One region of the Shewanella sp. HL-SH5 genome, then DNA from elsewhere that is predicted to be linked to it. Evidence: predicted binding sites of a transcription regulator. Region 1 holds the regulator's gene; each other region holds the start of a gene.

Region 1 (10,112 bases):
GGTACTGCTAATGTTAAGCCAGCAACATTAAAAAACAGTACTTGAAACTCATCATCAAGCACTTGCTGTAAATCGTGAGTGATACTCGGTGGTATTGCACCTAATTGTGTCTCAGGTACTACATCAAGTTTCTCTTCACTATTTATAATAGCTTCATTTACAGAACTTGGAGTTGTTTCTGTTAAATTTATATCGACTAAAGGCTTGATTTCTTTATTGGCATTTAGTGTTTTTTGTAATGAAAGTGGATCAACTGCAGTTTTTTTAATCGATTCCTCTATTGGCAGTCCTAAATTTTGTCTTACCTTATCTGCACTGGCCTTAATTTCCTGAGCTGTTATTGTCATTTTAGAAGAATCTGGCATAGCTTCAGTTTTGACGTCAGGTTTTACTTCAGGCTTTGAGACTGCCGACAATAACTTTTCAAGTGCTTGCTTATTAATATTCTCACTTGGTTCTGCAAAACTTCTTTCTAGAATCGAATTTAATGGCTGCTGATATTTAACTGCAGCATTTGGTTTATTTAACGCCTCAAAGGAAGTTTTAGAGTATTTATCATCGATTTGATCAACACCTATCGCATCCGCCGTATCCACTCTTTTTGAAATAAACCTCGTCTCAGATAGTTTTTCTGGTTCAGAAAGGCCTTTTGCAAAATGAGAGTCTGGTAAGGTTTTTATCTCTGCTGTGGACTTTTTAGTGATTAAATTTGAAACTAACTTGTCAGAACTTGTTCGACTTATTTTACCTTTTGATATCAGCCCTGTAGAGTCAGAATTCTCAGATGCAACAAATCCCTGCTTTGCATCATTCGATTGCGCAGTTTGTGTATCCTCAGTAGTGTCCGAAGTCGGCTCAGTGAGGAGCATTGTAAAATAATCAAAAACAGTTTCATCAACCGATTTTGACATGTGCTAACTCCCGCGAATCAAGGTAATTTAACAGTAAATTGTAGGCTTTTACTCCACGGCTAGATGGAGAATAATGCGATGCAGGTAAGTGCGCTAAACTGGCATCCCTAAACTTAGTATCTACGGGGATCACATTATCTGGCCATAGGTTTTTATTATATTTCTCTTGCATGTACGACAATGCTATCGGAGAAGCTTTTGTGCGTTTGTCATACATTGTCGGCACGACAGTATAGCTATACCGAGTCTTTTTAGAACGCCCCATTAGCTCCATCGTTTTAATCATTCTGTCTAAACCTTTAATCGCCAAAAATTCAGTTTGAACAGGAATAACAATATGTTGGCTCGCCGCTAATGCATTAACCATCAATACACCTAAAACGGGTGGACAATCAATAATGGCAATATCATATTTATCTTCTAGTAACACGAGTAGATTACGTAACACCAGACCCATACCTTCTTGATGCCCTAATGCTCGGTCTAATGTTGCTAATGCCATTGTTGCTGGCAGTAAATCAAGCCCCTCAAGTTGAGTTGGCATAATATATTGTTGGATAAATTCTGCGGTAAGCGACTTATGATTTACAAATACATCATAAAGCGAGCCTGGAACCTCTTCAGAATCAATACCTAAGTAATAACCTAGTGAAGCATGAGGATCTGTATCTATCATTAAAACACGCTGCCCACGCTTAACTATAGCGCCAGCCAAACTTGCCACAGTTGTGGTTTTACCTACCCCACCCTTTTGATTTGCTACGGTCCAGACTTTCAAATATTCATTCCTCGGCCTGTTATTATGAGTGAGATTCTATCATGCTAGCGTTTTGATTCAGTTTCTTTAGGTAGTTCACGTGTAGTTACTCTTATACCACCATGAGGTAAGCGAATAACTTTTACACCATCAGCATTTTCAGACACTAACACATCTGTCGGTGGATTATCGTGAACCATTTGAGTAGCTGAAGGCTCAGTTTTAGAGAACTCTGTTGCTATTTGTGGCCCTAATAACACACTTTGCTGGGGTGAGTTTTCACCGACATTCCCATAAGTGCTGCTCTTATCACGACCTGCAAACTCAATAATTGTTTCAGTTTGTTCTGGATGTTGCGCTAACCAATTTGCAATATCAGCAGCTTGCTCATCAGGTACCATCAGTAACACTTGTGAAGCCGCCAACCTTTCTACATCTGCCTTTAAAAGATCATTTTTTTTAAGGGCGTCAAAATATAAACTCGACAGCGCGATTACCGCTAACATTAATAAAAAAAGCATTAAATTGATACCGACGCTGCCACGGTAATATTTAAAACCTTGACTAGCCACGGGAAGTCTCTTTTAAAATTGACTCAGCCATGTTGTCCAAGCTAATAGAGTGACTAGCAATGCCTGCTGAGGCAACAGCTTGTGGCATACCATATACAACACAACTTGCTTCATCTTGCGCCCAAATATTGGCACCAGCAGCTTTCAGCATTCTAGCCCCTTCACGTCCATCAGCGCCCATACCAGTTAATACTACGGCTAAAATATCTCCCCCATAGGCTTTAGATGCCGATGCGAAGGTAATATCTACGCAGGGTTTATAGTTCATGTCACTGTTTCCAGGGATAACTTTTAACCGACCTGATATACCCGCTTTTTCTACTAACATTTGCATACCACCCGGCGCTAAATATGCACAGCCAGGCTTAAGCACATCGCCACTTGCCGCTTCTTTTACACTAATCTGGCAAAGGCTATCTAAACGAGTAGCAAAAGCAGGTGTAAACGCCGCTGGCATATGTTGAATAAGTAAAATGGGATGCGGGTAATTTGCAGGGAATTGAGTTAACACCTTTTGCAAGGCTACTGGACCGCCTGTAGAAGTACCAATTAGCAATAATTTATATGATTTACCACTGGCACGAATAGAAGAAGGTAAGTTCGGGACTGTTGATGCATTACCTAATGTTGAGCCTAACGTCGTTCGTGTTGAGGTGTCAGCTGAAGAAGACGATAGGCTCCTACGAGAGGTTAACGAACTTGCCGTATTGGCACTATTTAAATTTGTGTTGGATGAGCTTAAGCTGCCAGTAAGTGAACTAGAAGACCTATAAGCGGTAGGAGCAGATGGTGATATACGGCTAACAGGTCTAAATACCCTTCTACGCCCTAACGCTTTTATACGTTGTTGTAGCAGAAGTATCGCATCATCTTTATTTGTAGCAATATCTTCAAAACGTTTAGGTAAAAAATCAAGTGCCCCAGCTTCAAGTGCATCTAAAGTCGATTTAGCACCATCATGAGTTAATGATGAAAACATAAGAATAGGAACAGGGGTACTTGCCATAATCGCGCGAACAGCACTTATACCGTCCATCACTGGCATTTCAATATCCATTGTGATGACATTCGGACTAAGTTCTGCCGCCATTTTAACAGCTTCTTCGCCATTGACAGCCACGCCCACAACTTCGAGTTCAGGATCTTGATTAACAATCTCACTGACTCGACGTCGAAAAAAGCTTGAGTCGTCAACAACTAATACTTTTATAGCCATTTCATTCCTTAAATAATGGAACTTTTATTTTTTATTTTTGGCGTACTGTTTTAATAAACCTGGTACATCTAAAATCAGCGCAATACCACCGTCTGAGGTAATTGTTGCCCCCGCCATACCCGGCGTACCTTGTAGCATACTTCCTAAAGGTTTAATAACCACTTCTTCCTGTCCAATTAATCCATCAACAACAAAACCAATCTGTTTTGTGCCTAATTGGACAATAACAACATGGCCATGCTTTTTATCACCATGTTTAAACTTAGTTTTATGGCTGTGCAACCAATGCTCTAAATAAAATAATGGTACGGCTTTATTGCGTACAATAACGGTTAGCTGACCATCTACAACATTGGTTTTGGTTAAATCAAGATGGAAGATCTCATTGACACTTGATAGCGGTAACGCAAACACTTGCTTAGATACATCAACCATTAAGGTCGGCATAATAGCTAGCGTTAACGGTACTTTAATTTCTAAAACAGTGCCTTTTCCCTTCAATGAGTCGATATGAACAGTACCGTTTAGCTGAGTAATACGGGTTTTCACCACGTCCATACCCACGCCACGACCAGAAATATCTGATACTTCCACTTTAGTTGAAAAGCCTGGCGCAAAAATTAAATTATATGCTTCGGAATCTGTCATCCTAGATGCAGTATCCTCATCAAGCACACCACGGGTAATAGCTATCTCTTTCAGCTTTTGTGGGTCCATTCCTGCACCATCATCTTCAATTTTCAGTAAGATGTGATCGCCTTCTTGGCTTGCTGATAATGTAATAGTACCTGTTCTTGACTTGCCATTCGCCTCACGGGTAATAGGCATTTCAATCCCGTGATCAACCGAGTTACGCACTAAATGCACTAACGGGTCGGCTAAAGCTTCGACGAGGTTTTTGTCTAGATCGGTTTCTTCACCAATCATAACTAAATCAATTTCTTTATTAAGTGTACGCGCTAAGTCACGCACAACCCGCGGAAAGCGACCAAAAACCTTCTTAATTGGCTGCATACGAGTTTTCATTACTGCGCCTTGCAAATCAGCAGTAACTAAATCTAAATTTGCCAGTGCTTTTGACATTTCCTCGTCTTCACGAGTAACGCCTAAACTAACTAACCTATTTCGGACTAATACCAACTCACCGACCATATTCATAATTTGATCAAGTCTAGCGGTATCAACACGAACAGTTGTTTCTCCCTGAGGAACAGATGCAGCCGCTTTTGTTGGCGCCTTATCTTTAATAACCACGTCAACATTTGCTACAGGAGCAGGTGCTTTAGGTTGAGGAACTGGAGCTGATGCGGCCTTTACTGGCTCAACGTTTTTGGGTGCGGCAGTTTTGAGTGTTGCAGCAGAGCTTGACACTGAAGTATCTACTTTAGCAGGCGAAGAACCTTTCCCGTGAAGCTCATCAAGTAATTTCTCAAACTCGTCGTCGGTTATATCATCTGAGTCTACCATTTGAACTGGAGGCTCTACAGATTTAGCTGGTGCAGGTTTACTCTCAGCTGCACTTAATTTATTTGAACCATGAAGTTCATCTAACAATGCTTCAAATTCGTCATCAGAAATTTCATCTGAGCCAACAGGAGCTGGAACTGATTGCTGAGGTGTTTTAGCTGTTGATGAAGTAGTTGCTACAGGACTATTACCTTGACCATGAAGCGCATCTAATAATGCTTCAAATTCGGACTCATTTATTTCGTCAATATTAGTGTCAGCGCTAACATTGTCTTCAATGAGTTCTGGTTGATTGACAGGCGCGATTTCCTCTACGAGTTCTTCTACTGACTCTTGAATCAGCTCTTCACTCTGCCCGCCCATTTCTGATGGCAAAGGTGCACCCGAACTGAGTAGCTTCAATTTATTAAGTAGTTCGACTTCAACAGGATCTTGTTCTTCGCCTTGCTGAGTTTGGGCAAACATAATGTTAATAGCATCAACTGCCTGCAAAATGATATCCATCAATTCTGCATTAACACTCCGTTTTCCGGTTCTCAATAGATCGAAGGTATTTTCCGCTTCATGGCAGACGTCTACCATAGGTTTTAAACTTAAAAAACCAGCTCCACCTTTTACAGTATGGAAACCGCGAAAAATAGCATTCAACAAATTACTGTCATCAGGATTATTTTCAAGCGCAACTAACTGCTCTTGAAGAAGCTCTAAAATCTCACCAGCCTCTACCAAAAAGTCCTGGAGTATCTCTTCATCAACATCAAATGACATTCAACTGACTCCTAATTAGAAACCCAGACTGGATAGCAAATCATCAACTTCATCTTGACCTGCGACCACGTCATCACGCAATTCTGCGTGCATAATTGGGCCCTCTGCCTCTATTTTATTCTCTTTTTTAACAGTTTCCGGTTGCGGCGTATAATCACCAAATACTGTCAACATAGAGACTAGATTATTTTCGACTTCGCGAACTAAGTCGATAACTCGACGGATCATTTGCCCTGTTAAGTCTTGAAAATCCTGCGCCATCAGTATTTCATTTAGTAATTGTCGTAAACGGGTTGTATCGTGTTCACTATGTGACATAAGCTGCTGAACATCATGACAAAGTTTTTTGAACTCACTCAACTCTATGTCTCGACGCATTAACTTATCCCACATAGGGGTAACAGATTTTATATTGGTAATTATTGTATCGGCCAAAGGTAAACATTCTTCAACTGCATCCATGGTTTTATTTGCAGCTTGTTCTGTCATATCAATAACGTAATTTAATCTCTCTTTAGCATCCGGTATTTCAACCTTGGCTAATTCTGATAAACGGTTATCTACCTGAAAATCTTGAAGTGCACTATGAAGTTGACGTGTTAATTTCCCGACTTCTTCAAATAATTCACGCTGTATTGGTGTAGCGAGTTCTCTAACAACGTCGTCAGCTTGATCTTGCTCCCCCGCAGTAAGCAGTTCGACAAGTTGCTGGGCCTGCTCGAGAGTAATTAACCCCGATATTATTGGCTGCATAACTTATCCTTGCTTAAGCGAGACGTTCAAAAATTTTATCTAATTTCTCTTTAAGGGTAGCCGCTGTGAAAGGTTTAACAACATATCCATTCACACCTGCTTGGGCGGCTGCAATAATTTGCTCACGCTTAGCTTCTGCCGTAACCATCAAAACAGGTAAATGTTTTAATGAATCATCGGCACGAATAGCCTTCAGCAAATCAATACCTTGCATACCAGGCATATTCCAATCTGTTACAACAAAGTCAAAATCACCTTTTTGCAACATAGGTAAGGCTGTTGATCCATCATCTGCTTCTTGGGTATTATTGAATCCCAAGTCTCGCAACAAGTTCTTTATGATACGTCGCATTGTTGAAAAGTCGTCAACAATAAGAATCTTCATATTCTTGTCCAAGGTTTCCTCCGGTGAGCTGACACTCTAGTGCTCTAATTAATAATTATTGTTGTGTCCAATGCTTGAGTTTGCCTTTTAATCTAAGCATAGCCTGACTTAATATCTGACTAACCCTAGATTCGCTTACTTCAAGAATTGCACCGATTTCTTTTAAGTTTAACGCTTCGTCATAGTACAGTGAAAGTACTAATGCATCTCTTTCTGGTAAGGTTTTAATTGCTTCCACCAGCGCTGATTTAAATTGCGTTTCAGCTAATGCTTCAAAATTATCATCTGGTATTCCATCATCTGTGACTAACACATCTTGCGAAATACCTAAATCTTCTATGCCTATGATTTTCCCAACAGAAACATCATTTAAAATATGATGGTACTCATTGAGCGACATATCAAGTTTTTCTGCAATTTCTGTGTCACGAGCGTCACGCCCCAATCCTTGCTCTAGTTCGTCAATAACCTGTGCAACCCGGCGATTATTACGATGAACTGAACGAGGAACCCAATCACCACGGCGGATTTCATCAATCATAGCACCGCGTATCCGAATGCCTGCAAAGGTTTCAAACTTAGCCCCTTTGGTATCATCAAATTTTGATGACGCTTCAAGTAACCCTATCATGCCAGACTGTAACAAGTCGTCGAGTTGCACTGAAGCAGGTAATCGCGCCAACATATGATGTGCAATTCTTTTTACCAGCGGTGCATACTGTTCAACAACGGATGTTTTATTATCGAACTGAGTATACGCGGCGGCTTTATTCACTCACTCTATCCTCTTGTGGTTCTTTTCGTTGAACTAAACGTTCAACAAAAAACTCTAAGTGACCACCCGGCTGTTGTGGAACTGGCCAGCTCATAATTTTATTTGCCAGGCCGTGATAAGCAATGGCTGATGGCGACTTTGGATACGCTTCAACAACTAACTTTTGCTTACGCACAGACTTACGCAAATTTTCATCAAATGGCACGGTTGCAACTAGCTCTAAAGCAACATCTAAGAACCGATCCGTCACTTTGCTTAGTTTAGCAAACAATTCCATTCCTTCACGCAAGCTGCGCACCATATTAGCCACAATTTTGAAATGAAATACACCGTGTTCACGGCTTAATATTTTTATCAGTGCATAGGCATCTGTGATAGATGTCGGTTCATCGCATACCACAATTAATACATCTTGTGATGCCCTTGAGAAACTCAGTACCATATCTGAAATACCTGCCGCGGTATCGACAATTAATATGTCAAACTGTGTACGCATCTCACTGAAAGCACGAATTAATCCTGCATGTTGAGCCTGGGTTAACTCAACCATAGCTCTGCTTCCAGACGTTGCAGGAACAATACCAATACCTTTAGGGCCTCGAACAATGATATCGTCTAATTCGGCATCGCCAGATAAAACATGAGATAAATTTTTCTCGGCACGAATTCCTAACATCACATCAACGTTAGCTAAACCAAGATCCGCATCTAATACTAAAACACGTTTACCTTTTTCCGCTAGGGCAACGGCAGTATTTATAGAAACACTGGTTTTTCCTACCCCACCTTTTCCACCGGATACGGCAATTACTTTAACTTTTTCGTTATTTGGTTGATTCATCATACGTAAACCACTTGCTTGATCACGGGTCATATTCTTACTCGAATGCATAAGTCATTTCATTCGACCATGCGCTTGTGTCTTGAGAAATTACTTGTTCTGTTTCATTTAACGCGGCTAAAGCTTGCTTAGCCAGAGCTAAAGTATCTGCTACTTTTATGTCTTCAGGAACACGTTGGCCATCAGTCACATAGCTTAATGGTAACTCATTTTGTATCAGAACGCTCAATGCACCTGCAATTGATACAGATTCATCTAATTTGGTTAAAATTACACCCGCTAATGGAATGCGTTTAAAATGATTAACCGCGTCTTGTAATACTCTGCGTTGCCCTGTTGCCGACATCACTAAATAGCTGCGAATTGGGATCCTACTGTTTGCTGTCAAATTATCAAGTTGTTGATAAAGACGCATATCACGTTGCCCCATACCCGCTGTATCTATAAGTACTAACTTACGACTTCTAAATTGGTACAAAATCTGTTCTAGCTCGGTGACATCATGTGCTTGCTTTACTGGACACCCCATTATTTTGCCATAAGTTGCTAATTGCTCATAGGCGCCAATACGATAATGATCCGTTGTAATAAGTGCAACTTGATCTGCACCATGTTGTGCTGCAAAACGTGCAGCAATTTTTGCCAGAGATGTCGTTTTACCAACACCAGTTGGTCCAACAAAAGCCACAACGCCTCCGCGCTTTACAATATCATCACCTTGGTTATCAAGTAAGTTAGCCAAACTTTGTGGTAATGAACGCACTAATTCCGCTGGATTATAGTGTTGACTCAGAGATGAAAGTTTAGCTGCAACGGGTGCTGAAAACTCTGCAGCAAGTAGTTTACTTTCAAGCATAGCACCCACAGGATCTTTCCGCTTTTTTTGTTCAGTCATCAATGAAGATACTTGATGAGTCAGTAAGTTACGTAATGAAGCCATTTCTTCACGAAGCGCATCCATTTCAGTCGAACTGACTTTATTATTTTTTGACTGCTTATCAAATCCAGCCTGTTGCTGATACTGAGGTTTAGCTGGCTTGGCGTCAGCTGTCGCACCTTGTAATTGGCGCGCCCATTCAGGTAAATCAGAGTCATCTTGTTTAGGAGGCATTTGCTGACTTAAGCGGCTTTGTTGTTTCTCTAACAACGCTTGTAATGAATCTGCCGCTGGCGGTGGATTAATTTTTGTTTTTGCCTTGATTACAGAGTTAGATGCAAGTGATACGCGATCCTCACTAAGATCCATAAAGCCTGGAGTTGGTGTTGCCATTGCGGCACGCGCCTTAGGCTCATCGTAATCAACGGCGGCGACAATCTCAATCCCGCCTGCCACTTTTTTATTCGACATAATGACAGCGTCAGAACCAAGGGTCTCTTTGACTTGCGCTAATGCTGCGCGCATATCTTTGGCAAAAAATCGTTTAATTTTCACTTACGCACCTCTTTTATCTGACGTTATCACTATTGGCCAACAGATGAAACAATCCGTATCTGTTTCTCATCTGGAATTTCTTGATACGAAATTACCCTTAAATTTGGAATAGTGTACTTAACAAATCGTGACAGAGTTGAACGCAGCATGCCTGATGTCAATAAAATGGCTGGCTGACCGACCATTTCTTGTTTCTGTGAAGCATCAAGTAATGACTGCTGCATGCGTTCTGCAA
Region 2 (10,112 bases), 800 kb from region 1:
GCGTAAATTGTCTGATGCACGCTATGGTTACATCAATTCAATCGTAGCACTAAAGCAAGCTGCAGGCACCTTGAATGAAGATGATGTTATTGCGATTAACAATGGCTTAATTAGCCAATAATCGTAATATCGTTCGCTTAATAAAAATGGCCCATCAAGGGCCATTTTTATTATTCATAATTTGATTAGGTGACCTTACTAAACATAAAAAACCAGCCTATTGGCTGGTTTTTCTATGTAAGCTTTGAACACTTATTACAGAGATTAGCCCTGTGGGCGCATCGCTGGGAATAAAATCACATCACGAATGGTATGGGTGTTAGTAAATAACATCACCAAACGGTCGATACCAATACCCTGACCCGCTGTAGGCGGTAAACCGTGCTCTAGTGCTGTAATATAGTCAGCATCATAGAACATTGCTTCATCATCACCGGCATCTTTAGCATCAACCTGTGCTTTAAAGCGGCTGTCCTGGTCTTCTGCATCGTTAAGCTCAGAGAAACCGTTAGCGACTTCACGACCGCCAATAAAGAACTCGAAACGGTCAGTAATAAAATGATTGTCATCATTACGACGCGCTAATGGTGAAATGTCCGCTGGATAACCAGTAATGAACGTAGGTTGCATTAGCTGAGTTTCGGCGGTTTCGCCAAAGATTTCTTCTAACAATTGACCACAAGTCCAGAACTTCTCAATTTTCATTCCAATGCTTTTGGCAAGGGTACGCATAAATTCAACGTCTTTAACTTCTTCATAGGTCATTGACTGAATGGTTGCGTTGTCTGGATTGTATTTCTTAATCGCATCTAACATGCTTAAACGTGCGTAAGGGCCACCAAAATCAACAGTATGCTCGCCGTATGGAAGTTGTGGAGAACCACAAAGTTCAGTCGCGATAGAGCTTAGCATTTCTTCGGTTAAGTCCATAAGGTCATTGAAATCAGCGTATGCCATATAGAATTCCATCATAGTGAATTCTGGATTATGACGTGGCGATAAACCTTCGTTACGGAAGTTACGGTTAATTTCGAATACTCGCTCAAAACCACCTACCACTAAACGCTTAAGGTAAAGCTCAGGCGCAATACGTAAATACATAGGCATATCTAACGCATTATGGTGCGTGGCAAAAGGACGTGCTGAAGCGCCACCTGGAATGCTGTGCATCATTGGTGTTTCAACTTCCATGAACTCTTTTTTGATCATGAAATTACGAATAGCTGAAACCACTTTAGAACGCATAATAAAAGCATTACGTGAATCTTCATTGACGATCAAATCAACGTAACGTTGACGATAACGTGTTTCTTGATCCGTTAAACCGTGGAATTTTTCAGGTAATGGACGCAATGCTTTAGTCAGTAACTGATACTGTTCCATGTTGACATATAAGTCGCCTTTACCTGACAGGTGAAGTTGACCGGTAACACCAATAATGTCACCAATATCTAAACCCTGAAACGTCTCTTTCAAATCTTTTTGAACATCTTTACCCGCATAAGCCTGGATACGACCGCTCACATCTTGAATCACTAAAAAAGGACCGCGCTTAGCCATAACACGACCAGCGATAGAGCGTTGAATGCCCATGCCTTCTAGTTCTTCTTTGGTGTGGTGACCGAACTCAGCTTCAATATCGGCAGCCTTATGTTTTCGATCGAAGTTGTTTGGGTGACCATTTGCTGGGCAATTCGTGCGGATGTGATCCAATTTTGCACGACGTTCTGCAATTAACTTATTTTCATCTTGAGTGTGTTCAGTCATCTTCTTCTCTCGTTAAAGGCCAGATTTAAGGCTAGCTTCAATAAACTTGTCCAAATCGCCATCTAAAACGGTTTGGGTATTTCGGTTTTCAACACCGGTACGTAAATCTTTAATGCGGGAGTCATCTAAAACGTATGAACGAATTTGACTGCCCCAACCAATATCAGACTTAGCGTCTTCAGCGGCTTGCTTATCAGCATTTTGCTTATACATTTCCAACTCGTACAACTTGGCTTTTAATTGTTTAAAAGCGGAGTCACGGTTTTTATGCTGTGAGCGGTCATTTTGACACTGCACCACAGTATTGGTTGGAATATGGGTAATACGTACTGCAGAATCCGTTTTGTTAACGTGCTGACCACCCGCACCTGATGCACGGTAAGTATCAATACGTAAATCAGAAGGATTAATATCAATTTCAATATCATCTTCAATTTCAGGGTACACAAATACCGAGCAAAAAGAAGTATGACGCTTACCTGATGAATCAAAAGGCGACTTACGCACTAAACGGTGTACACCCGTTTCAGTTCGCATCCAGCCAAACGCATATTCCCCGGTAAACTTAATGGTAGCGCCTTTAATACCGGCCACATCCCCAGCGGTAACTTCAATCAATTCTGGGCTAAAGTTATGCGCTTCGCCCCAGCGTAAATACATACGCAGTACCATATTGGCCCAATCTTGTGCTTCTGTTCCACCTGAACCTGATTGAATATCAAGATAACAGCTTGCAGCATCATTTTTGCCAGCAAACATACGGCGAAACTCTAGATCTGCTAGACGCTTTTCAAGTTCGGCAATTTCGTTACTGGCATCATTAAAGGTTTCTTCATCGTCTTCTTCAATGGCTAATTCCAATAACCCAGCGACATCTTCAAGGCCAGAATCCATATCATCAATGGTTTTTACAACCGCTTCAAGGGCTGAACGCTCTTTCCCTAACGCCTGGGCACGCTCAGGTTCACTCCATACTTCTGAACTTGCAAGCTCTTGGCTAACCTCTTCTAAACGCTCACTTTTAGCAGCGTAGTCAAAGGTACCCCCTAAGAAGTTCTGTGCGCTCGGCCAGCTCCTTAATTTTGAATTTTACCGGATTAACTTCAAACATGAATTTTCAACTTAAAAAATAGCGGTTAACAAAAGGTTTAACGGCGTATTTTACCCCATGCGCGGCACTAAACCTAGACCGAAGTGGGGTTAATTAAGTCGAATATATTTCAACTGAATTTATCAAGATTTTATAGCTTAGCTATACTGTAATAATGAACTCAGATAACCCAACTTGTTGCTACCACGAAGATGAAGGATTTTCCTGCCATGAAGCTGCAGAGCCTTCAGGTCTTTGTTACTGGCATGACCCACGCATTATTAAAAACAAGCCTGACGACAAAGCTAGGCTTGAAGCTTTTGCTCGTAGCGGAGGAATGCTTCGCGGCATTAGTTTAAAGCGGGCAAATTTAACGGGTGTTGACTTAGTTAAACATCATGCAAAAACAGGTTTTGATATGAGTCATGCAGAGCTATATCGAGCTAACCTTCAAGGCGCACATATGTTCAATGTCAACCTTGAACAAGCTAGCTTAATGAAGGCCGATTTACGTGATGCCAATATGCATTGCGCCAACCTAACCAACACCAATCTATTAGGCGTAAAATGGAAAGGTGCCAAAATTGAAAACATTTATACGGGAACGAAAATCAAGCAAGAACGTATGGCTCGTAAAGCAGATAGGTTGGGAGAAATAGAAATTGCCTTGGATTATTACCAACAGTCTGAAGAGATATATCGTGACTTACGTAAAGCTGCCGATCGTGAAGGCTTATTTGCCATGGCCGGACATTTTATGCGTAACGAGCTCATAATGCGACGACATCAGATGCCTAAGTGGTCATCAAAACGCATGATATCTAAGTCAATTGATCTATTGTGTGGTTATGGTGAAGCCCCGCTTCGAGTGATAGGGTTTTCTATGGCACTGATTGCAATCTGTGCAATGTGTTTCTTTTTCACCGGTCTTAGCTATGGTGAACAAATCCATCAATTCAACTTCGACAATAGCATTAGCCAAAACATTAAGCTGCTTCTAAACTGCATTTACTATTCAGTTGTTACCTTTACCACCTTAGGTTATGGCGACTTTACACCCATTGGCTACTCCAAATTGGTTGCGGCAATCGAGGCCTTTACGGGTAGCTTTACGATTGCATTATTCGTCGTGGTATTTGTAAAAAAAATGAATCGTTAATCATTGGCAGGCTTAAGGCTACCTTTCCCAACACGCTTGCCATGACAAACACTGAACCACGTTCTACTGTAGTAATAAAAGCGTGATAAAACGGATATAAATGCTAGGTTACAACAAGCTTAACAGTGCGCCAAAAGCTGCAAAGCCGGCAACAAGCAACACGATATTAGGCTTAAATATTTTTAATACTCCAAAGCCAATTACCACCAATGCCATATCGAGTGAACTCGCCACACCACTACTAAAAACAGGCTGATACAAGGCGGCAAACAGTAACCCTACCACTGCGGCATTCACCCCAGCTAATCCACCAGCGATAACCGGACGTTGACTAATGGCTCCCCAGCTATTTAATGCCACTAACATCAATAAAAATCCGGGGATGAAAATAGCGATGGTGGCGACAAGTGCACCTAAAATGGGTGATTCTTGCCAAATATCAGCCCCAAGAAACGTCGCCAGAGTAAACATAGGCCCAGGTACAGCCTGTGCTAGCGCATAGCCGGTTAAAAACCTATCTTGGGTAACGAGATCGCCAACATTAGCCTCAAGTAGCGGCAGTACAACATGGCCACCACCAAACACTAAACTGCCAACTTGATAAAACTGTCCAAAAATTTGCCCAAGACTATCGGGCTGAGACGCTAAAAAGTAAGAAGCAATTAACCCTAAAACAAAAATAGCTAACCACAGTAAATTCAACTTTATTTCAGGTGTATCAGGGGAAGTATTTTCACCGCGAGTCAGAACTAAAGCACCAATAATAGCCGCAACAATTAATACCACGATTTGTGTTAATAATGCCGGAAATAATAAAATACACGCGACAGTGGCTACCATTAAACATTGCGCCGTTTTACGTTGGCAAAATTGCTTAAACATACCCAGAGTAGCATCAGCGACTACAACAACAGCAAGTAATTTTAAACCGTGAATAGCACCTGCAACCAAGTCCAATTGCAACCAACTGGCAGTAGATATAGCAAATAGAAATAACAGTAAAAATGAAGGCAGTGTAAAACCTAAAAATGCTGCAAATGCCCCGGGCAATCCACCTTTATGATAACCAATCGCAAAGCCAACTTGGCTTGAACCTGGCCCTGGCATAAACTGGCTCAATGCGACAAAACTGGCGTATTGCTTATCATCCAGCCAATTTAAATCTTGTACAAAGGTTTTTCTAAAATAGCCAATATGTGCTGCTGGGCCACCGAAACTAATTAATCCTAATGCTAAAAAGCGACTAAAAATTTGCCACATGCTGAGTTCCTAATATTCTTATATCGATTTAGTTTATGACACTATTATGAACACTTAATGACAAAGAGAGTTCTTTTCTAACATCACCAGCACTTCATAGTGGTCGGTATGTGGAAACATATCAAACAACTGCACCTTGGTAATTTTATATCCTGATATCATCGCCAAATCTTTCACTAAACTGATTGGGTTACAACTCGAATAAACTATCGCTTTAGGTGAAAATGCGCTTAATGACTGACAAAGCGACTCGCCTATTCCGCGCCTTGGCGGATTAACAATAATCAAATCAGGTTTATCATTTGCTGCGATCCCATTAGCAAAATCGGTAGAATCCAGCGCCCTAAAGCTGATGTCCTCTAGACCCATTTCTGCGGCAGACATCTTGGCACACTCGATCGCTTCGGCCTCAATTTCAATCCCAGTTAACCGAATTTTGCCACTTGCACAATGCAGTCCGAATCCACCCACCCCACAAAATAAATCCCAAATATGTTGTGGATTAAATGCAGCTACCCACTCTCGAGCGGTTTGATAAAGTTGCTCAGCTACCTGTGGATTGGTTTGAAAAAAACTTTTAGGACGAATATATAAAGGCACATCATTAAAGCGATCAGCAAGACGGGTTTGATCGGTTAAAAATATTTCTTGATCGCCCTCTAAAATCGCCATATGAACAGGTTGAATATTAACCGACACTAAACTGATTTTAGGAAATTCAGCCTGTAACTGAGGTAGTTCTCGCTTAATTCGTGAAATTGCCTGTTCACTGTTCAGCACAAAGCGCAGCATAAATTCACCAGAGATATAACTTCTGGTGAGCAGAATAAATTTAAGCTCACCTTTACTTTTATCGACTCGATAAGGCGGAATTCCCGCTTGTTGCACAAACAATTGCAATCTATGCAATAGCTGCCGCATATCTTCAGGATACAGTTGGCAATCGCATAAACTAATGGGCTGCCCCTGGGGATCGACAATACCTAAAATAGGTTGATGTGCTGCACCTAACACCACCATTTTAGCTTTATTGCGAAAACGATTTTCTTGGCTTGCAATAGGCTCAAGCCATTGCTCAACAGGCAATTGGCCAAAAAACTGCTGTAGTTTGGTCATTTTATGCTGTAACTGTTCTGACATAGGGATTTGAATATCACGACAGGATAAACAATGACCTTTTTCAAAAAACTCACACTTCACAACTTGATGCCTTATCAGAATTAAGTACTTTTAACGCGTTATCACATAAACTTTTAAGCTGCTGAAGTTGTGCCAGATCGCCACCCACTTTACAACGCATCATTTCAGGGACTGATTCAGCTTGTTGGCGAAGCATTTGGCCTTGTTCGGTAAGGTGTAATACTCTAACTCGCTCATCTTCTTCACTACGTCCTCGTATTACTAACTTTTTTACTTCTAAGCGCTTAAGTAAGGGGGTTAACGTACCTGAGTCTAAATGCAATCGCTCACCCAAGGTTTTAACGCTTATGCCCGCCTCTTTCCACAACACTAACATGACTAAATACTGCGGATATGTCAGTGATAACTCATCAAGCAAAGGCCGATAAGCACGGATCATCGCATTAGTGACGCTATATAATGAAAAACACACCTGATTTTCAAGTGCTAATGGGTTGGCTGATGGCATAAATATTCCCTTTAAAATTTGCTCAAGTATAACATATTCTAGTTGTGCACAATCTATAATATTTGCCAACAACAGAGAATACTTTGCCAAGAATTTATTATATTTTGCTAAGGAAGCATATTAATCCGATATCTTTGCTACAGTATTCAATACGCCTGCCGATATACAAATAGACAGAATACAAAAACCATTATTTAATAAAAGTGAGGTTTATATGACAATTTCGGTAAACGCTCCAAGCAACATGCCAGCAAATATTGATTCAGGCCATAGCTTGAAAGCCGCTGTTATGGCGAAGGATCAGCAAAAAGTGGAAGGTCAAATGGCACTGCAACTTATTGAAGCAGCAGCGCCTCCTGCACCTGTTGGCAATGCAGGTCACAATATTAATACGACTGCCTAAATTTTTACTGTGTAATTAGCTATCTTAAATTGCGACACCTTAGTGATTACGTCATTATGGTCTGTCATGAATAATGGATAGAGAAATACATTGATGAAAAATTTATCGGCTTTGGCTGCTATTGGGTTAACTGCGGTTGGTTTAACTGTGATTGGTTTAACTCCAATTCCGCAGAGCTACGCCGCTACATCTGTGGCTCAAGCGCCTAGCTTTGAGTGCAATAAAGCACGCGGGTCTATTGAGAAGCTTATTTGCCAATCTGATGAATTAGCCCTTCTGGATATTCAGTTACAGCCCCTTTTCAGCCAATTAGTCTCACAAGTAGATGGGCAGCAAGTTAACCAGATTAAAGCTGAGCAAAGAGGCTGGATTAAAGGCCGTAATGATTGCTGGAAAGCCAATAACCCAACAGAATGTACCAAACTCAATTACCAATCTCGCATCACTGAGCTACAAATTCTAGCAGGCGCTGTAGAGGTGCCAAGTGCAACTTATTATCAATGTAGTGATGATCCACAAGACAAATTAACAGCCTATTTTTATAACAATACCGTCATCCCCGCCGCAGTATTCAGCTACAGTCAGGCGAAAAAAAAATCTAGCGTGCCTCCAGCAAATTTATCCCAATTAGGACTATTAACTCGAACAGCTTCTGGCGCTAAATACCAGGCGCAAAATACTAGCCTATGGACTCATCAACAACAGGCGACGATTGAACAAATTAATCAGCCGCCAATAAGCTGTAAGTTAATAGTCGAGTAAATAGATAACATGGCAGTCTAAAGCAATCAAATAAGAGTGGTTAATTTTGCAACCACTCAAAAGCTTGACGTTTGTCGTTGAAAGACATCATCTCACCGTTAATGAACCATCCCCCCACTTTTGCAGCTAACCCTTGCCAATTTTGGTCACCAAAAATAGCCACTTTATTAAAACTGGTGCGGTGTTTAACTCCAAGCTTTAAGTCATCCCAAGCGGCCTGTAACTCCCAGCCCTCAAGTTCGCTTATATCCACAAACATGTTCATCTTAGGCTTAGCAACTTGCGCTAATGCATCATCCAGTATCGGAGTAATAATTTGATAGTCTTCATGGGTGAGCTTACCCACCACCTTCATAATGATAAAAAAGTGCTGTTGATGACGCTCAATTCCTATTGTGATCCCATGTCTTTGCATAGCTCAACCTCTACATTTATTTTCAATGGTTAATCTAGGTTGAAGTAAAGCTAAGTTAAGCTAACCCCAACCCGATTATCAACTGACTATAATTTAAGCACTCTTAAGCAATAGATAACGCCGATTAGCGCACACTTAATAGAATTGGCTTTTGTAACTATCACACGCCATACAATAGAGTGACTACGCCGAGCACCACAAATAAAGCTGCACAAGTTCTGTGGATCATTTTCATCGGTAATTTATCAGCACTAAAATGACCCAGTAATACCACTGGCACATTGGCTATTAACATCCCTAATGTAGTGCCTATTACCACCATGGCAAGTGCATCATATTTAGCCGCTAATACGACTGTGGCAATTTGAGTTTTATCACCCATCTCGGCAATAAAGAACAAAATGAAGGTAGCCATAAACGCGCCTAGTTTATAAAAGCTATTATCATCCTCATCCATTTTATCGGGTATCAGAACCCATAGGGCAATAGCAAAAAATGACAATGCAACGGCATAGCTAGCCCATTGAGGATCAAGCCAGCTAATAGCAAACTGTCCGACCCAAGCCGCGACAAAATGATTGAGTAGTGTTGCCAACAAAATACCTAGAACAATGGCTGATTTATTGCGAAAACGAGCCGCTAACAATAATGCTAACAGTTGAGTTTTATCGCCAATTTCAGCAATAGCCACGGTAAAGGTTGAAGTAAGAAGTGCTTCCAAGGGAAAATCCTAGCGTTATTAGAGGGCATATAAACCAAGCACAAGCAACAGCAAGCCCTCTAAGCTACTGTTACCGTACTAGGTCTTGCTTAACAAAGGGCTTCTTTGTTGTTTATACCATGGCAATATGGCCAATTATGTTGATATAAACGCCAAAAGTTATTGATGGCAACAACTTAAAGCTAGCTACTCCCCTAAAACGAGGGCTGCAATATAACCCAAACTTAAAAGGCATACAACATCATAATGCCCTTCTTCTCATTTCCTAATTCCCAAGCCAGCTAATGAATGCACAATACAAATATTGGCTTTGATGTTGGCGGGCTAAATGTTATGTAATTGTTTCTACACAGTGCAAAAAGTCTTTAAACGACTAAGTTTCTTGCTTGAGCTGTTTGCCTTCTGCTAATGTCGCTTGCAATAAAACAATAACTATATGGACGCGTTCGTGAATTTTAAAACACTTGGATCTATTTCGATAGTCGCTGGTACTGCTATTGGTGGTGGCATGCTTGCATTACCTTTAGCCACTGCGGCACTGGGGATCGTCCCAGCTATCTTGCTGCTCATTGTCATTTGGGGCATCTCTGCATACACCTCTTTACTCATGTTAGAAATCAATTTACGTACCGGTGTAGGCGATAATGTCCATGCCATTACCGGTAAAACATTAGGTAAGGTAGGGCAATTAATTCAAGGTGGATCGTTTTTAAGTTTATTATTCGCCTTAACCATGGTGTATTTAATGGGTGGCTCCTCCCTACTGGAAACCCGCTTAGCCCCATTAGGTCTTAACTTAAGTAATCAAGCAGCAGTGCTATTATTCACCGTCATTTTTGGTGGCATTATTGCTGTAGGTGTTAGCTGGATAGATAAAGTCTCTCGAG
Region 3 (10,112 bases), 1.3 Mb from region 1:
AATAAATGAGGCTTTTTTGTTTCAGTCAGTAGTGGTTATTAACGGTTATTCAGACAAGAATACAGCCAATTACCATTTTTTCTTCCGCTGAAATAACATATCTAAATCGTCTTCGTCATCATTCTTCTTCGGTTGCGGAACCGCAGGGCCTGAGTTTTTCTGCGCACCCATAATTTCATCTAACAACTGTTTTGCTTCATCTAATTTTCGGGTTATAAAGGGGTCGTTAGGCGTTTGGGCTTTAATGAGGTGCAATGTAGAAAGGGCTTTAGTCACCATTTGCTTACTCGAACCATATTGCTTCATGTAGCATGCCGCGCGTGCACGGGAAATCATCGACTCCACGTTAATACGTTGCTGTAAGCTGTCAATTCGCATTTCTTCTGCGTTGAACACAGATGGATCAACTTTTCCCTTATTATGCTCGGCACGTAATATAGCTTTTAGCTTTTTTAAGGTTTTTACTAGGTCTAATACTTGTCGATCATTATCAGGTAAGCGAAAGTTCTCAACCGGAGGTACTTGAGGGGTCGAACCAGAAATACTGCTAATTTGGCTGTTTATGTCGCTTAAACGACGCTGGTAATCACCCAGTAATTGGCCTGACGCATACGATATAGATTGTTCGAGTGCATCTTGTATTCGTTTATAAAGAACTAAGATGATATGGCTAGAACAAGATGCCGCTCCTGAGTTAGCTAAAACAGCTTCAGTTTCATCAATAATAGCGCGATGACGAGAGACTTCAACTCTTCGCTCTGCTTCAGCTCGTTCTTTTTGTTGTTGAACAATACTGAAGCCAATAATGAGTAGCAGTAGAGCGCCAATCAGCATTAATATTAGAATTAAAGACATAGGTTTTCCATGTTGTCATAGTTATTGCGTGTACAGCATCTAAAAACAGTTAGAGGCAACACGAGTCTATTTGTTGTTTTAATAATAGATGAATAGCAAAACCAAAATTAATATATATCTTAGCGTAAGTTATGCCTACTGTCGTTGAAAACCCAGTCATTTTGATGATAAAAGTTGTTGTTAGTTGTTGAATGATCATCAAAAGCACTATTTTTGTAGCTTGTCACACGTGTGAGTTTGCCGACTAACGCCTATTTCAGGGTATTTTGCTGAGTTACAGTAGGCTATTTTCACTTGTCTTATATGCTAATTTACATTACATTTGCTACTATCTATAACATTTAGTTATAGATGGGTTGAGGTTAGTGGCGTCCTATTGCGTCATTACTGCTAATGTTCCAATTAAATAGTAAGGAATGGTGCCATGAAGCTGCAACAATTAAGATACATTGCCGAAGTGGTCAAACACAATTTAAATGTATCAGCTACTGCTGAAAATTTATATACCTCACAACCGGGGATCAGCAAGCAAGTTCGTATGCTTGAGGATGAGCTTGGGATCCAAATATTTGGTCGAAGTGGCAAACATTTAACCCATGTTACCCCCGCTGGTTTGCAGGTTATCGAAATAGCGAATGATATTCTAGGCAAAGTAGAAAGCATTAAAAAAGTATCAGAAGAATACACTAAGCCAAATCAAGGTGAGCTAAATATTGCCACAACTGATACCCAGGCCCGTTATGCTTTACCGCAAATCATTAAAGAATTTATTAAGCGTTACCCTAAAGTTAATTTACATATGCATCAAGGTACGCCTAGCCAAATCAGTGAGCAAGCGGCTCGAGGTGAAGCTGATTTTGCTATTGCAACAGAGGCTATGCATCTTTATACCGACCTAATTATGCTACCTTGTTACCACTGGAATCGTTCAATAGTGGTCACCCGCGATCACCCTCTAGCCAGTATTACTAAACCTAGCATTGAAGATTTAGCCAAATATCCTTTAGTGACCTACGTATTTGGTTTTGATAAAGCCTCTGAAATTGAAAAGTCGTTTAATCGCGCTAATTTACACCCTAGAGTGGTGTTTAGTGCAACCAGTGCTGACGTATTAAAAACCTATGTCCGTCTTGGTCTAGGGGTAGGGGTTATTGCATCTATGGCAATTGATGCCAATATCGATAAAGATTTAATCGCGATAGATGCCAGTCATTTATTTGCTCACAGCACCACTAAAATTGGCTTTAGACGTGGCAGTTTCTTACGTGGTTACATGTACGACTTCATGTTACATTTTGCTCCCCATTTAACCCGTACCGTGGTTGAAAATGCGGTGGCTTTGCGTGATCAACAACTTATTGATGAAATGTTTGCTGATATGACTTTGCCTGTGCGCTAAAGTGTCGATTAGCTAAGTTGATAATAAAAGAGTTTTTGAAAACAGCCCGTTAAAACATAGCTAGAATAAAAAATCACGCCGCAGCGTGATTTTTTTTATGCAAACATAGTGGGCTAGGATTAATCCGGTGCGTAACCATTAGGGCCAATTAGCGCACCGTCCAGGTAAGCTTGATTTTGTTTCATTTCAAGTCTGCCCAAACTAAACCATTTAACCACAAGAGGGTAAATAGCGTGTTCCTGCTCATGCACTCGCTCTGCTAATATCTCAGCATCATCTTCAGCATAAATCGGTACTTTAGCTTGTAAAACAACCGGTCCTGCATCAAGTTCTGGAATAACAAAGTGCACACTAGTGCCATGCGCTTTGTCTTTGGCATCGATAGCGCGTTGATGAGTATTAAGGCCAGTATACTTAGGTAATAATGACGGATGAATATTGATCATCTTACCTAAATAACGACCGACAAAGTCATCGGATAAAATACGCATAAAACCGGCAAGTACAATTAAGTCTGGCTGATATTTTTCAATGCAAGCAGCAAGACGAATATCATACTCTTCACGTGCTTCACCTTTGCGAGCAATGACACAACTGGTATCAATTTCACTATAGTGAGCGCGTATCAAGCCATATGCGTCAGGTTTGTTACTGATAACACCCACTACTTCAGCGTTTAGGTTGTCATCACAACCGTCTAAAATAGCTTGTAAATTACTACCGTTACCTGAAATCAACACCACAACGCGACAGCTAGCAGGCATTATACAATCTCCACTTGCTCTTCATCGGCATTACGATTGGCAATTTCACCAATTAGCCAAGCGTTTTCACCTTCAGCAGTTAACAATGCTAATGCAGCGTCAACTTTATCAGTTGGCAGTGCAATGACCATACCCACACCACAGTTGAAGGTTAAGTACATTTCACGCTTAGCGATATTTCCATTAGTCATTAACCAGTCGAACACAACAGGCCATTGCCAAGAATCACCCTTAACAACCGCTTTGCAATCTGCTGGTAATACGCGTGGGATATTTTCCCAGAATCCACCACCAGTGATATGCGCCATCGCGTGAACTTCAGTTTGCTCAAGCAATTTAAGTAATGATTTTACATAAATCTTAGTTGGTTCAAGTAAATGATCAATTAACGGCTTACCGGCTAAGTCTTGCTTAGGGTCTGCTTTGCTTACTTCTAAGACTTTACGAATTAACGAATAACCATTTGAGTGAGGGCCGCTAGAACCTAAAGCGATAAGTGAATCACCGGCTTTAACTTTTGTGCCGTCAATAATGTCAGCTTTTTCAACAACGCCAACACAGAAACCGGCTAAGTCGTAATCTTCACCTTCGTACATACCTGGCATTTCAGCAGTTTCACCGCCAATTAACGCACAACCAGATTGAACACAGCCTTCAGCAATACCATTAACAACAGAGGTTGCAGTTTCAACGTCTAGTTTGCCAGTCGCATAGTAATCTAAAAAGAATAACGGCTCGGCACCCGATACAATTAAATCATTCACACACATGGCAACAAGATCGATTCCGACAGTGTCATGTTTCTTATGATCAATTGCCAGTCTCAGTTTAGTACCAACACCATCGGTGCCAGACACTAATACAGGGTGTTTATATTTAGTCGGTAATTCACATAATGCGCCAAAACCACCTAAGTTGCCCATAACTTCTGGACGACGGGTGCGTTTAACCGCAGTTTTAATGTTACTAACTAATGCGTTACCTGCATCTATATCAACGCCGGCATCTTTGTAACTTAATGGTGTAGGAGTGCTCACGGAGGATCCTCTCGGGTACATCGTTTAAGGAATTTTATGCGGCCACATTCTACCAGCTTGTGCCGTTACTCGAAAGCCATCATTTAGCTTTATCCGCCAGATAAAACACCAAATTGTGTGATTTTTATTGGCTTAGCTCACGATTTACTGCATTTATAAAACTTTATGTTTTATAGAAGGGATAAATACACTAAAATTCGTTAAATTTGGCTGTAATTAGACAAAGCTGGGAGATCGAAGATGAAAGTTGTTGAAGTAAAACACCCTCTTATTCGCCACAAAGTAGGATTGATGCGTGAAGCAGATATCAGTACTAAGCGTTTTCGCGAATTGGCGACCGAAGTCGGCAGTTTGTTAACCTATGAAGCTACCGCAGACTTTGAAACTGAAAAAGTCACTATTAATGGTTGGAACGGCCCTGTTGAAGTCGATCAAATCAAAGGTAAAAAAGTTACTGTAGTGCCTATTTTACGTGCGGGCTTAGGTATGATGGATGGTGTACTTGAGCATATACCGAGTGCACGTATCTCTGTTGTCGGTATTTATCGTGATGAAAAAACGTTAGAACCGGTACCGTATTTTGAAAAAATAGTCAGTAATGTTGACGAGCGCATCGCGTTAGTCGTTGATCCTATGTTAGCCACTGGCGGCTCTATGATAGCCACTATTGACCTATTAAAGGCTCGCGGCTGTACGTCAATTAAAGCATTAGTGCTTGTTGCTGCACCTGAAGGCATTAAAGCACTTGGTTTAGCTCATCCTGATATTGAACTTTACACAGCAGCAATTGATGATTGTCTAAATGAGCAAGGTTATATTTTGCCTGGTTTAGGTGATGCTGGTGATAAGATATTCGGCACTAAATAATAAATAAGCTGATTTTATAAATCGGTTAGAAAAAAATGGGAACCACAAGGTTCCCATTTTTTATCCGTCATATTGCTTAATCTACCCAGTCAACGCTTAAAGCAGTATGTCTAAAAACTAAATGCTACTCACTACTCACTACTCACTACTCACTACTCACTACTCACTACAACACCATGGCCGCTATCCAGCCAAAAATAATCAACGGAATATTATAATGAATAAAAGTCGGGATCACGCTGTCACGAATATGGTCGTGTTGTCCATCGGCATTCAAACCCGCTGTAGGGCCTAAAGTTGAATCAGAAGCAGGTGAACCAGCATCACCTAATGCGGCAGCTGTGCCCACAAGGGCAATTGTCGCAGCCACAGAAAAACCAAAACTAAGCGCCAGTGGCACATAAATGGTTGCAATAATAGGTATCGTTGAAAAAGAAGACCCAATCCCCATGGTAATAAGTAAACCGACTAAAAGCATGAGTATTGCCGCCAATGCTTTATTGTCACCAATAAAATCCCCTAGTGACGTCACTAAAGAGCTCACTTCGCCGGTTGACTTTACAACCGCTGCAAAACCAGCAGCAGCAATCATAATAAAACCAATGTTGGCCATCATATGCACGCCCTGGTTAAATAAGTCCTGGCCAACACTTTGTTTAATAATCCCCGAAAAGCGGAAAATGACAAATCCGGTTAAGGCACCAAATATCATCGAGTCTGTTTGAAGTTGCACTATTAAGGTAGCGACTATGGCGATTAAAGAAATGACAATGCTTTTAGTGTTAATTGTCTGCTCTGCCTGTTCAGTAACCGTTTGCTGTGCGATAAATAGGTATTCTCGCGGTTTGCGGTAACTAATAAACATCGCAAATAATAGCCCACACACCATGCCTAATGCGGGTAATAACATCGCCTGCGGTACTTGAGCGTGAACTGCGTTTAAGCCATTACTGTTTAAATTTGCCAGTAGAATGTCATTTAAGAAAATACCCCCAAAACCGATAGGTAAAATCATATAGGTAGTCACTAAGCCGAAAGTCAATAAACAGGCGATAAGGCGGCGATCAATTTTCAATGCAGTTAATACATGCAATAGTGGGGGAATTAAAATAGGAATAAAGGCGATATGAATGGGCAAAATATTTTGCGAAGAAATAGCCATTGCCAGAATAGTCACCAACAGCATCCATCGCACAACCTGGGTATTACTACTATTAGGCTCTTTACCCAATTTTTTAATAATACTGTTAGAAATTAATGTAGTTAAACCAGAATGTGACAATGCTGCAGCAAACGCCCCCAGTAGGGCATAACTTAAGGCTATTTGAGCACCGCCACCTAAACCATCGTTAAAAGCGGAAATTGTTTGTTGTATATCAAGCCCACCGACAAGGCCGGCAACTAAAGCGCTTATTGTCAGTGCAATCACCACATTTACTCGAACAAAACTCAATGCAAGCATTAAGCAAACAGATATCACCACAGCATTCATATTTTTTAATTCTATTTATTATAAGTGTTAAGGCGTTTATTTATGCCGTTATTTACTTTGCTTGTCCAGTAAAGCCTTTATTTTATTAGTGTATCACTAGCATGCTGTGCCTATCGCGTTCATCAATGTTAAAGAATGAGGCCAAAATGTAATCTGTTGTAAGCCATTTTTAGTTATTTGTTTTTAAAACCTTAAAAATAGTAAGGCTGTGATGAGGGGTTTTTCAGCAGGTAAAACAAAATTCATTCGAAACCTCTTATCGGGGGCGCAAATAAAAGGTATGGTATAGCACATTGTGGAAGGGTAAACATTGCACCTTCTTTTAGAATTTTAACAAGCCATTAATGGAGATATAAAATGAGCGTATTAGTAGGCCGTCCAGCCCCAGACTTTACCGCAGCAGCAGTATTAGGTTCAGGCGAAATTGTTGACAACTTTAACCTTGCTTCGGCAACTAAAGGTAAGCCAACGGTTATCTTTTTCTATCCTTTAGATTTCACTTTCGTGTGTCCATCAGAGCTAATTGCTTTTGATCACCGTATGGAAGAGTTCACCAAGCGTGGTGTTGAAGTTATTGGTGTGTCTATTGACTCACAGTTCACTCACAACGCATGGCGTAACACTCCAGTAGACAAAGGTGGTATTGGCCAAGTTAAATACACTTTAGTTGCTGACGTTAAGCATGAAATTTGTAAAGCATACGATGTTGAACATCCAGAAGCAGGTGTTGCTTTCCGTGGTTCATTCCTTGTAGACAAAGAGGGTCAAGTACGTCACCAGGTGGTTAACGATTTACCATTAGGCCGTAACGTTGACGAAATGCTACGTATGATCGATGCACTTCAATTCCACGAAGAGCACGGTGAAGTATGTCCAGCAGGTTGGTCTAAAGGTGATAAAGGCATGACAGCTAGCACTGATGGTGTTGCTTCATACTTAAAAGATCACTCAGACAAGCTATAATCTTCGCTTGTTGAATATCAAAAAAGCTGCCTAGGCAGCTTTTTTTGTTTCTGTAACTTAAATAAAGTTAAGCTAAACCGCACATCTGCTAAGTTCAGTCGTCGGTATCACTATTGTCAGTATCATCATCTGACTCATCCATAATCGCTAACGGCCAACCGCCAAGGGTTTTCCAGCGATTAACGATATAACAAAAAAGTTCAGCGGTACGTTCAGTATCATACAGTGCTGAATGAGCTTCTTTATTATCAAAATCAATGCCAGCCATTTTACACGCTTTGGCTAATACCGTGTGGCCAATAGCTAATCCGGCAAGGGACGCTGTGTCAAAACTGGCAAAGGGATGAAACGGTGAGCGCTTTAAACTATTTCGCTCAATACATTGATTAACAAAACCAAGATCAAATGCCGCATTATGTGCCACAACAATACTGCGATGACAGCCAACCGCTTTTTGAGCCTTTTTAACTTCTTTAAATATTTCTAAAAAAGCGGACTTCTCATCAACAGCACCCCTAAGCGGGTTGGTAGGGTCTATCCCATTGAACGCTAATGCAGCGGGTTCAAGGTTTGCACCTTCAAATGGCTCAATGTGGTAATGAAGGGTTTTATCTAAGCTTATAAAGCCGTCATCATCCATTTTTAGCATGGTAACTGCGATTTCAAGCAATGCATCTGTATTAGCATTAAATCCTGCTGTTTCAACATCAATCACCACAGGAAAATAACCGCGAAATCGATATTTAAATTTATTGCTGTTGCAGATGTCACTCATGTAATTCTATTACCCCATTAAACCTGAATATTATTGTCACCATTAAAGACCGGCCTGCGCCTATTGTGACAGATAGGCCGTGCATTATACCCAAACTGTCTTAATATGCTCGTTTCAGTGATAATTTAAACTTAAGAAAAAGATTTAGCCGCCGATATATTAACAGGTAATAAAATCGACAGGTGACACCATGTGGCAAAAAATCATATTAGTATCCAGTTTGTGTATCAGTGCTACTGCAAGTGCTGATTTACGTCACTATGTTGCCTCCCTTGAAAACTCTGCCTGGCGTGTAGGTGAAAATACCCCTATTGAATGTCGACTAGAGCATGATATTCCAGATTACGGCAAAGCTATTTTTTCCAGTAAATCTGGAAAAGATCTTAACTTACTCTTTACGCTTGATATGTGGGCAAAGCCAGACGCGGTTACCAATGCTAAATTAATCAGCCGAGCACCGACATGGCGCCCAGGTGATGCATCAAAAGAAATCATCGCATTAAAGTATCAAAAACAATTTAACGGTGAAGTCCCTAAAAAAGCTGCCTGGACTATGCTAAATGAATTAAGCCAGGGCCGTCAGCCTACGTTTTATTATGCCGATTGGTATGATGCATCAAGTAAAGTTGCAGTCGGAATTTCAGCTGTGAACTTTGCCAGCAAGTACCGTGAGTTTCGCTCATGTTTAGCTAATTTATTACCCTACAGTTTTGATGACATTGCATTTACGGTTTTAAACTACCAAGAGGGTGGAACCGAGTTAACTCGTTTTTCAAATTATCAGCTTAAAAAAGTACAAGAATACTTATCATATGACCCGAATATCGAGTTAGTGGTGGTTGATGCCTATACCGACAGCTACGGCGGGCGTTCAATTAACCAAAAAGTGTCAGAAAAACGTGCTGATTCAGTTAAAAGTTTATTAATAGCCAGTGGTATCTCACAAGACCGTATCACCACAGAAGGGCATGGTGAAAAACGTCACGTGGCTGGTAATGACTTAGCGTCAGAGCGACAAACAAACCGCAGAGTCGTGATTAGAATAACTAAACCTATATAGCGCTGTTAATTATTACTTTGAAAATACACAGACCTGAATTCGTTTCAAAGTAACCTTAGCCATTAATCTATAGCATTAGCCTGAATCATGTTCAGGCTTTTTTGTATGTGTTTGAAGGTAAATTTTAGACAAAAAAAACCCACTCAAACCGAGTGGGCTAAATAATTTGCAATCAACAAATTTAAGGAAGGAAGTCAAGCATAAGAACTGGAGATAAGTTAATGTTTCACAAACACTAACTTTAAGTTCATTGTTTTCTCATCAAATCGATGTGTCCTGAAAACAAGTTTATAATAGATTTATTACTCTAAATGCACAAGATAGATTTTTTTCGCTTTCACATTAGATTTTTTAATGGATGATTGTGCTGGTTTTGAATTAAAAATGGCCATCAAATAGCACGAGGGTAGGTTTTGTTGAGATAATTAGCATTTGAGTGAATAAATATTCGGATAAGTTGAATTGTTTTTTAAAAGTAAATGTTAATAGCTTTGGTAGAGTGATCATTTGCCTGAAAAAATAAGCTTTTATTGATTCACTTTATTTTAAATACGATCGGTTTTAATACTTTTGACTGGCAAAGCATAGCGATATCCTGCTTTTTGAAATTAATATTTAACTAAGCTGCAATTTGTATCATTAAATGCGATGACTTTATCTAATTAAGATTCATTTTTTGGGTTGTTTGAAGGCCAGAAAACATTAAAAAATCTTCATCTAAGTTGGTTAAACCCCAGATAATGCAATTTAACACTGTTATGCTCGAAATAAAGTCTGTTTTTAGCGGGTGAGATGATTCACAACTGCCTTGCTACTCGGTATAGTATGCAAAATTTTGTAAGTAAAGAACGAGTCTTAAAATGACGTTTAATTGGCCTGTAACAGTGTACTATGAAGACA

The links. Region 1 encodes FliA, which starts transcription of late flagellar genes. Its sites were predicted from a motif close to CTAAAGNTNNNNNNNNNNNNGCCGATA; they were not measured.
Region 2: a site for FliA is predicted at 7,062-7,088, ahead of ACRWQM_RS15415 (cytoplasmic protein). Genes of this name have one in related genera too.
Region 3: a site for FliA is predicted at 8,283-8,309, ahead of ACRWQM_RS06250 (flagellar protein MotY). Genes of this name have one in related genera too.

What each region holds. Positions count from the first base shown of each region.
Region 1 is NZ_CP195038.1:2,732,490-2,742,601, forward strand. It holds gene ACRWQM_RS11920 (chemotaxis protein CheW) at 1-911, opposite strand, end outside; gene ACRWQM_RS11925 (ParA family protein) at 895-1,689, opposite strand; gene ACRWQM_RS11930 (membrane anchored protein in chemotaxis locus) at 1,734-2,240, opposite strand; gene ACRWQM_RS11935 (protein-glutamate methylesterase/protein-glutamine glutaminase) at 2,233-3,456, opposite strand; gene ACRWQM_RS11940 (chemotaxis protein CheA) at 3,481-5,691, opposite strand; gene ACRWQM_RS11945 (protein phosphatase CheZ) at 5,707-6,444, opposite strand; gene cheY (chemotaxis response regulator CheY) at 6,458-6,841, opposite strand; gene ACRWQM_RS11955 (RNA polymerase sigma factor FliA) at 6,885-7,604, opposite strand; gene ACRWQM_RS11960 (MinD/ParA family protein) at 7,597-8,478, opposite strand; gene flhF (flagellar biosynthesis protein FlhF) at 8,483-9,877, opposite strand; gene flhA (flagellar biosynthesis protein FlhA) at 9,907-10,112, opposite strand, start outside.
Region 2 is NZ_CP195038.1:3,530,095-3,540,206, forward strand. It holds gene tolC (outer membrane channel protein TolC) at 1-121, shown strand, start outside; gene lysS (lysine--tRNA ligase) at 265-1,767, opposite strand; one part of gene prfB (peptide chain release factor 2) at 1,780-2,802, opposite strand; one part of gene prfB (peptide chain release factor 2) at 2,804-2,878, opposite strand; gene ACRWQM_RS15395 (pentapeptide repeat-containing protein) at 3,033-4,016, shown strand; gene chrA (chromate efflux transporter) at 4,125-5,276, opposite strand; gene rlmC (23S rRNA (uracil(747)-C(5))-methyltransferase RlmC) at 5,331-6,476, opposite strand; gene ACRWQM_RS15410 (MarR family winged helix-turn-helix transcriptional regulator) at 6,466-6,924, opposite strand; gene ACRWQM_RS15415 (cytoplasmic protein) at 7,139-7,327, shown strand; gene ACRWQM_RS15420 (MliC family protein) at 7,421-8,089, shown strand; gene ACRWQM_RS15425 (STAS/SEC14 domain-containing protein) at 8,130-8,504, opposite strand; gene ACRWQM_RS15430 (TMEM165/GDT1 family protein) at 8,665-9,225, opposite strand; yybP-ykoY riboswitch at 9,317-9,432, opposite strand; gene ACRWQM_RS15435 (aromatic amino acid transport family protein) at 9,674-10,112, shown strand, end outside.
Region 3 is NZ_CP195038.1:1,436,345-1,446,456, forward strand. It holds gene ACRWQM_RS06210 (hypothetical protein) at 70-855, opposite strand; gene cysB (HTH-type transcriptional regulator CysB) at 1,280-2,254, shown strand; gene purN (phosphoribosylglycinamide formyltransferase) at 2,374-3,018, opposite strand; gene purM (phosphoribosylformylglycinamidine cyclo-ligase) at 3,018-4,055, opposite strand; gene upp (uracil phosphoribosyltransferase) at 4,296-4,922, shown strand; gene ACRWQM_RS06235 (Na+/H+ antiporter family protein) at 5,089-6,414, opposite strand; gene ACRWQM_RS06240 (peroxiredoxin) at 6,772-7,377, shown strand; gene rnt (ribonuclease T) at 7,472-8,152, opposite strand; gene ACRWQM_RS06250 (flagellar protein MotY) at 8,343-9,212, shown strand; gene ybgC (tol-pal system-associated acyl-CoA thioesterase) at 10,073-10,112, shown strand, end outside.